Regions from separate parts of the Mangrovibacillus sp. Mu-81 genome, predicted to be linked through region 1. Evidence: predicted binding sites of a transcription regulator. Region 1 holds the regulator's gene; the other holds the start of a gene.
What was found. Region 1 encodes LexA, which represses DNA repair genes until DNA is damaged. Its sites were predicted from a motif close to CGAACATATGTTCG; they were not measured.

Region 1 (4,435 bases):
GAGAACTGCCGTCGTGATATTGCCCTTGAATTGGAAGAAATGGGCTTTGAAATTGAAGCTTCCCATCATGAGGTTGCACCTGGTCAGCATGAAATCGACTTTAAATACGCAAGTGCATTGAGAGCTTGTGACGACATCCAGACGTTCAAACTTGTTGTGAAAACAATTGCTCGCAAACATGGTCTGCATGCTACATTTATGCCAAAACCATTATTTGGTGTGAATGGTTCCGGGATGCATTGTAATATGTCACTATTTAAAGATGGTAAAAATTCTTTCTTCGACGAAAAAGGAGATTTACAATTAAGTGACACTGCACGCCAGTTCCTTGCTGGAACAATCAAGCATGCGACGGCGTTCACTGCGATCACCAATCCTACTGTAAATTCGTATAAACGACTAGTACCAGGGTATGAGGCTCCTTGCTATGTTGCATGGTCTGCTCAAAACCGCAGTCCTTTGATCCGTATCCCTGCATCCCGTGGTATCAGTACCCGTGTAGAGGTGCGGAGTGTTGACCCGGCAGCCAATCCTTACCTGGCTATGTCAGTACTTCTGGCCGCTGGGCTTGACGGAATTAAAAACAATCTTGAAGCACCTAAACCAATAGACCGTAACATTTATGTAATGGATAAGAAGGAACGTGAAGAAGCAGGAATCATTGATTTACCAGCTACTTTACATGCTGCCCTTGAAGAATTGAAAAAGGATGAAGTGATCGTTAAATCACTAGGCGGTCATATCTTCGAACACTTTGTGGAAGCAAAGGAAATCGAGTGGGATATGTTCAGAACACAAGTACATCCTTGGGAGAGAGAACAGTATATCCAAATGTATTAAGACCTAAATTTATATGAATACATGATATAAAGCCGGCGCGATCCATTGCGCCGGCTTTTTTATGTCAAAATAAAAAAAGAGGCTGTGACAAAACAAAAAACAACTGCCTATAGGCGAACATTACTATTTCCGTGCAAGACTTCGCTTTCCGCGGGTAGCCCGTGATCCTCCTTTTCCCGCAGGAGTCTTCGTCTTACACTCCAATCAACCACTGGAACAAGCTATATACAAAATGGACATTTGAACAAAGCTAATAAAAACCCGAACTTACTTGAACTTAGAGTTCAAATTAGTTCGGGTTTTATTCAGAACTTTTGTTCCAGACTCTTTAAAGATTAATGCACTTGCCGATATACCCCGATGACTTTTCCTAAAATAGATACATTCCGTAAGATGATCGGACTCATGGAGGAGTTCTCAGGCTGTAATCTTACAAAATCCCTTTCTTTGAAGAAGCGCTTGACTGTTGCTTCATCTTCTTCCGTCATGGCAACGACAATATCTCCGTTGTTGGCTGTCTGCTGCTGGCGTACTATGACGAAGTCCCCGTCAAGGATCCCGGCTTCGATCATACTATCTCCCATGATTTCAAGCATAAAGACCTGTTCATCTGAAGGGGCAAGACGCTCAGGAAGAGGAAAGAACTCCTCTACATTTTCTACAGCTGTTATTGGCTGACCAGCTGTGACCTTCCCGATGAGAGGAACATTTACAACCTTATTGCGAGGAATCGAATCTTCCTCTAAATCAAGGATTTCAATTGCTCTCGGTTTTGTCGGATCCCGGCGAATGAGCCCTTTGCTTTCCAATCTTGCTAAATGTCCGTGGACAGTGGAACTTGAAGCTAAACCGACTGCTTCCCCGATTTCACGAACGGATGGAGGGTAACCTTTTTCCTTCACTGATGCTTTAATGTATTGCAGTATGTCTTGCTGACGTTTAGACAATTTTGTCATATTCACGCACCTCTATTATCGATCTTATGTTCCCATTATAGCATGTCTAATCGAACGATACAAACATAAGTTCGAATTTTTAGTTGACACCAAACGAATGTTCGTATTACAATCGAGTTACAAAGAACAGAACAAACATTCGCATGGAGGTTATATTTATGTTATCACTTATTTGGAGTCGTTTCTCATATATTATAATTCTTTTCACACTATCCTTTTTGTCATCTGGCTACATTTTTTTAAGTGCGGACAGCAGTCCTGCATACGAAACAGTCAGAGTGAGTGAAGGGGATACCCTATGGACGATTGCAGAAAAGTTTGAAGAGGATTATTCTATGACAAGAGAAGAGTTTATTATTTGGGTGGGAGAAGAAAACAATCTTACTACCTACGTCATAAAACCTGGGATGTCCCTTGTATTGCCGGTGGAATCCCCCATATATCAGGAACACACGGATACACAGCTTGCCATGAATAACAAATAGAGGGTGAGATTCAATGAAAGCAGCGATTTACTGCAGGGTGAGCACGAAAAAAGATACGCAGGAAACTTCCTTGGAGAGACAGGAATCTGAATTAGTGAATCTTGCCGGAAAACACAACTTTGAGATTGCTGCCATCATTAAAGATCAGGCAAGCGGATTTGAATTGGACCGTCCCGGTGTACTAGTCTTGCTGGATTTAATAAAGGACCAATCCATCAATGCTGTGCTGATCCAGGATGAAACGAGAATAGGAAGAGGAAATGCGAAGATTGCATTGATTCATTGCATCTTAAAGGAAAATATAAAAATCATAAGTCAGACTCACAGTGGAGAGTTGCATTTATCCGAGTCGGATTCAATGGTCATCAATATCGTGAGCATGGTAGAAGAATATCAAAGAAAGCTGCATAATCTGAAGATTAAAAGGGGAATGAGAAGGGCAGTTGAAAATGGGTTCCGTCCTTATGATAATTTGAAAAATAAAGGTAATACCGAAGGCAGGGAACGAATTGAAGTGCCGGTTGAAGAAATTGTCCGCCTAAGAAAGAATGATCTGACTTTTGCGGAAATCGCTGCAACATTGAGAGGCTTTGGATATAATATATCAAAAGCGACCGTACATAGAAGATTTAAAGAATATATCTCTGCACAAGAAGAAACTTAATCCTTGTCATAGAGGCTGTTATCTAGTAACATATCGGTATATTTCAAAGAACTGAAGATATACGTTGATAATAGCTGTAAAGGAGTTTTCGTTCATGCTTTCAAAGAAAAAGATGAATAGAATTAATGAACTTGCCAAAAAGTCAAAAGCAAGTGGATTAACTGATAATGAAGCAAAAGAGCAGACTAAATTAAGAAAAGAATATCTGGAAACCTTCCGTCAGTCAATGAAAGGTACGATTGAAAACACACGAGTATTTGACTCTGAAGGCAATGAAGTAACACCAAAGAAAGTAAAGGATATTCAAAATAAGCGCAAAATGCATTAATAAATACAAGGCTAAATTATTATTGGATAAAGTGGTTTTTGCTCTGGCGCTAGCCTGCAAAGTCTTGCAAGGAAAATAAATGCGGTGCCTAACAAACACAAGATTAATTAAAGAGACAGGGACAAAAGCATTTTAGTTCAAGTAAGCCCGAACTCATTTGAATTCAAGGATTCAAGTAAGTTCGGGTTTTTTATTCGTTTTATTAAAAGGTTTATTTAGAATCAACACTGTTCGTCTTAAGGTAATTGTTTTTTGTTTTGTCCCAGCCTCCTTCTAGTACTGAACAATGGTTTACTATACAAAATCCCATTCCGCGAAGGTTTTTATTTTTCAACATAATAAAGTCATGTTATCATTCAAGTTAGTTGTATAAACTACTGAATAAGATTAATATTAATAAGAAGTAAGAAAAGGAAGGATGTCTGACATATGTTTGATAATACGGATCAGTTAGCTATTAATACAATAAGAACATTATCTATCGATGCAATTGAGAAAGCAGGTTCGGGACACCCGGGAATGCCTATGGGTGCTGCACCTATGGCGTATACCCTTTGGACACGCTTTATGAATCATAATCCAAAAAACCCTGATTGGTTCAACAGAGACCGCTTTGTATTGTCTGCGGGGCATGGTTCGATGCTGCTTTACAGCCTTCTCCATTTATCAGGTTATGACGTTTCAATGGATGACCTGAAGGAATTCCGCCAATGGGGGAGTAAAACACCGGGACATCCTGAGTATGGTCATACACCAGGCGTGGAAGCCACAACAGGACCTCTTGGACAAGGTATCGCCATGGCAGTTGGAATGGCACTTGCAGAAAGACATCTGGCTGCGACCTATAATAAAGATGATTACAATTTAGTGGATCATTATACATACTCGATCTGTGGTGATGGTGATTTAATGGAAGGTGTATCTTCCGAAGCAGCTTCTTTGGCGGCTCACCTTAAACTTGGACGTTTGGTTGTCCTTTACGATTCAAATGATATTTCATTGGATGGAGAGCTGGATAAATCTTTCTCTGAAAGTGTAGAAGGTCGTTTTGAATCGTATGGCTGGCAATATATCAGAGTGGAAGACGGAAATGATCTTGAGGAAATTTCAAGAGCGATTGAAGAGGCTCAGTCAGATACATCCCGTCCGACAATGATTGAAG
Region 2 (4,435 bases), on a different contig from region 1:
ATTCTTCATCAAGGAAAACCGTTTTCGACTTCTCTACCAAAATCGGAAGACTATTGGTTTCCACTGTCACATCGTCAGTTTCATCCGGCTTTGTCACATACCATAATGTTGGAATGCCGCTTACCACACACCCGCATCCTTCTATATCATATTTCAATTTCAAGCAGCCTTCCCGGCCCGCTATTTTATCGTTTATCTTTTCTGTCGCTGCATCTGTCAGTTGAATTTTCATATGACTTCCTCCTCCTTTTCATCCTATCATATTTCCACTGTTTCCTTTATAATATTGCATTTTTCCGTCTTTCACTTTACTATCATAATGGGGAAACTTTTGTATTATATAGAAAGGGTGGGTTTTCATGGCAAAAGCTCAAATCAAAGTCAATGACAACGGTTCTCTTCGTGTAAGCGGAGATGTGGAGCTGATCGACGCAGAAGGGAATGTATTTCCTACGAAGCAAGTCTTCTCTTTATGCCGCTGCGGTTTATCTGCAAATATGCCGTTCTGCGATGCTTCTCACAAGGGGAAATTCGAATCTTGTGTACGTGCGGAGAAAGTGCTGGATGAGGAATAAACATGTAACCGGAGAGACTTCAATGCGAAAGTCTCTCTTTTTTATTGGCACATGGCACCCTGCTCACCCTTCAAAAAAACGGATGTCCGAGATGCCCGGTAAACGAATATAGTGAACCTTCCCTTCACGGTCCACCACATGCAGCTTCCCTTCCAGCGCATCAGCATGGTGAATGGATCCGACGAGCTGTTCATGCCGATGATGTACATAATGAGTGATCGATACCGGCTTACCGAACTCCATCGCTTCCGCCACCACCTCGTTCAATACTTCCAATTCTTGTTCATCAAGCTCTTTTCTTTTTTCATACGTATCTTCCTTCGCCCAGTCCCGTAATAATTTCACATGCTCCGGCAGCATCATGGACGTCCATTTGATTCTTCCACGGTCACGAATCATGCCTGCTCACCTCCTGAATCCCGTCACGATTTATGTCCTCCGACGAGCCGCGCACGATGTCTCGCCGTTCCCGCTTCCGTATAGGATACCGCCCTGAGCAGGGAAGCCGACCCATACTTGCGGCGAATCTTATCCACTACATATCCCAATTCGCGCTTCTCCCACCGCTTGGGATCGAATAAAGAAATCTGCATCGTTTCATCTTCTGTAATATTTGAAAGGGCGATGGATATTTTCCGGACAGTCTTTCCGTTATAATTCTCTTCGAAAAGCTGGAGACAGACCCTGTACAAGTCCATCGTGATATTGGTCGGATCTTCCACTGTCCTTGAGCGGTGAAACCCCCCACCGAATTCTTCCTGGCTGTATCCGATCCCAAAACTGACCGTTCTTCCCGCCTTCTTATGCGTCCTTGCTCTTCTTGCCACCTCTTCACACATCTCAAGGATGACAGATTTGATTTCCTTCCTCTCCTTGTAATCCCTGAGGAGGATCTGGCTCTTTCCGAAGCTGATCTGCCCTTCCATGATCGGCGCCCCGATTTCCGATAAATCCACACCCCAGGCATGGTAATAGAGCTGGTTGCCCATGATCCCGAACTTCGCTTCGAGCTTTTCCACCCCATACTGCGCCAGCTGCCCGACCGAGAAGATCCCCATCCGGTTGAGCGTCTTTTCGAGCCGGCGGCCGATTCCCCACATCTCACTGAGAGGAGACAGCGGCCACAGTTTTTCCGGAACGTCTTCATACCTCCACTCTGCAATCCCTTCCTTCTTTGCTTCAAGGTCCAAACAGAGTTTGGAGAGAAGCATATTCGGTCCGATGCCAATCGCACACGGAAGCTGAAACTCCCTTTCCATATCATCTTTGACCTTCCGGGCGATGGTCATGGCGTCCCCCCACAGGTGAGTGGCCCCGTCAATTTTAATGAAGCTTTCATCGACACTGTACGTATGTATGGCGTCTTTCGGGACGTAGCGATGAAACAAGCGGGTGATTTCAGTGGAAATGCGTACGTAGGTGGCCATTTTCGGCTCCACGAGCCTGATGCGGGGATCCTTTGGGATTTCAAACATCCTCGATCCGGTCTTGATGCCAAAGTCCTTCTTTAACCTGGGAGATGCAGCCAGCACAATGCTCCCCTGCCTGTCCGGGTCCCCGACAACCGCCAAGTGGCATTCGAGCGGATCGAGGCCGAGCATGACAGCCGAACAGCTGGCGTAAAAGCTCTTCATATCGATGCATAAAATCTTGTGATGTGGCAGCCCGCTGTAATCGACGGTCATTTCCCATCCCTCCTTCACTCCTTATAATCGAACACTCGTTCTTATTTATTATATCTATGATTTTATACGAATATACGTTCGCTTTCAACTTAAATTACTGGGAATGGAGTTAAAATATTGGGAAACCGAAAAGCGGAGGCGGCTCGCTCAGAGGCGACAAGCATAAGGCAGGGCAGCCATAAAGGCGCTCTTTGCCTTTTTGGATGGCATGACTTATGTCTCGAGCCTCTAGCCGCCGGAGCTGGACAAACCGAAAAGCGGAGGGGCTTTGCTCAGAGGCGTGAGGCATAAGGCGAATCGGCCACGAAGGCGTTCTTTGCCTTCTTGGCCGAGTTGACTTATGACATGTGCCTCTAAGCCCCGGAGCTGGACAACCAGAAAAGCGGAAGGACTTTGAAGCGATGCGGGTAGCATACGACAATTAAAGTGCACCGCGGGACAAACAAGAATCATTCTAAGCAGCGCAATTACCGGGAAAGTGACGCAATAAATTGAAAAGAAGCTCAATTATCCCTAAAATGGCGCAATTAATTAAAATCCGGCGCAATACTTCAAAAAGTGGCGCAATAATCCTCATTACCCGGTCCCAAGAGGAATATACAGAGATGAGCACTGCCTTAAAAACCTACTTATTCAAATAAAAATATAAATGAATGCCCATTTCAGTTGTAACTATCCCGTTTTAATCTCATAAAAGGGTGAAACATCCTCCACATCTGCTGGGACCTCCATCAAATTCACTTTTGCATACAAACCCAAAAAGAGTCTGCTCCATCAAGAGCAGACTCCACCCATAAACAAATCTCACATCACCCTTTGCCGGCTTGAAACCCTGGATACTTCGTCATCCCGCCATCGGCGATCAATGTCGTTCCGGTTACGTAGCTTGCCTGTTCTGACGCAAGGAATGCCGCACAGGAAGCGATTTGTTCAGGTTCCCCTATGTAACCGAGCGGAATGAGTTTCTCAACCCCTTTTTTCTTTTCAGGGTCGGAAAACTTTTCTGCGTTAATGGGGGTATCGATGGCACCAGGGGCAATGTTGTTAACCCGTATGCCGTCAGGGGCAAACTCTAAAGCAAGGCTTTCCATCAACAGCTTCACCCCTCCTTTGCTGGCTGCATAATGAGCAAAATGCGGCCATGGGATGATTTCGTGTACAGATGAAATGTTAATGATGGACCCCTTGATGTTATGGTCCAGCATATATTCAGCCGCTTCCCGGCAGCCGAGGAAGGTTCCCGTCAGATTCGTATTCAATACTTTATTCCAATCTTCGAGGGACAACCTTTCTGACGGCACTTCATTTTCGATTCCTGCATTGTTCACATAAATATCGAGACTGCCATACGTATCGTGGGCGAACTTGACAAAGGCTTCCACATCCTCCTCTTTTGTCACATCCCCCTGAATGATGGAGGCAGTGCCCCCGCTCTGTTCGATTTCCTTCAATAATGCACGGGGGTTCTCTTCTTCACTGAAATAGTTAATGATCACCTTGCATTGTTCCTCTGCAAACCGCTTAGCAATCGACTTTCCGATCCCCGTGGCGGCACCTGTGATAATGACGACTTTTCCTTGTAAATCCGAATACATATGACTTCCTCCTTTATTATTTTTCAGAAAGCTCTGACCGTTGCAGCGATGGCTGCCTGTCTATTCTTTGGTAAAACCGAGCAGCACCCCTCCGATGATGATGAGGATACACCCTGCGATTACAAGCATAATTTGTTTCTTCGATTTCTTTTCCCCTAAGAAGAACAAACCTCCGATTGTTGAAATCACGATTCCTGTCTGGGACAGGGAAAAGCTTGTAGCCACACCGATTCTCGGAAGTGCGAGCAGCAATCCGAGATTTCCGGCTGCCCACATGAGACCGGTCAATATATTCCGGAGTGTATATTGATCAAAGGGTTTATGCCTGATGGTGATGGCGACCGCCCCGATGAACATCCCGATGGCCTGAGGTAAAATGGCTTCCCACCCGTCGATTTTGAACCAGCGGACAATGACGACATACGCTATGTATCCGAGACTTGAAATAAATAATGTAAGAAGCCCTTTCTTTAATTGCTGGTTATCTTTGTCCTCTGATTTTTGAGTATAGGAGGTCAAGACCACTCCAATGATCAGAGCGATGACCGCACCGCTTCCGAGCATGATGGTTTCCATGGTG

Region 2: the regulator LexA is predicted to act here: its motif matches at 2,328-2,341, upstream of V6B33_RS13045 (Y-family DNA polymerase).

The regions. Positions count from the first base shown of each region.
Region 1 covers NZ_JBAJHU010000003.1:582,091-586,525, forward strand. Annotated here, with positions in the region: gene glnA (type I glutamate--ammonia ligase) at 1-840, shown strand, start outside; gene lexA (transcriptional repressor LexA) at 1,176-1,796, opposite strand; gene yneA (cell division suppressor protein YneA) at 1,955-2,281, shown strand; gene V6B33_RS10025 (YneB family resolvase-like protein) at 2,295-2,945, shown strand; gene V6B33_RS10030 (DUF896 domain-containing protein) at 3,040-3,273, shown strand; gene tkt (transketolase) at 3,703-4,435, shown strand, end outside.
Region 2 covers NZ_JBAJHU010000005.1:189,299-193,733, reverse strand. Annotated here, with positions in the region: gene V6B33_RS13060 (iron-sulfur cluster biosynthesis family protein) at 1-232, opposite strand, end outside; gene V6B33_RS13055 (CDGSH iron-sulfur domain-containing protein) at 360-575, shown strand; gene V6B33_RS13050 (YolD-like family protein) at 639-974, opposite strand; gene V6B33_RS13045 (Y-family DNA polymerase) at 998-2,260, opposite strand; gene V6B33_RS13040 (glucose-1-dehydrogenase) at 3,070-3,855, opposite strand; gene V6B33_RS13035 (GRP family sugar transporter) at 3,916-4,435, opposite strand, start outside.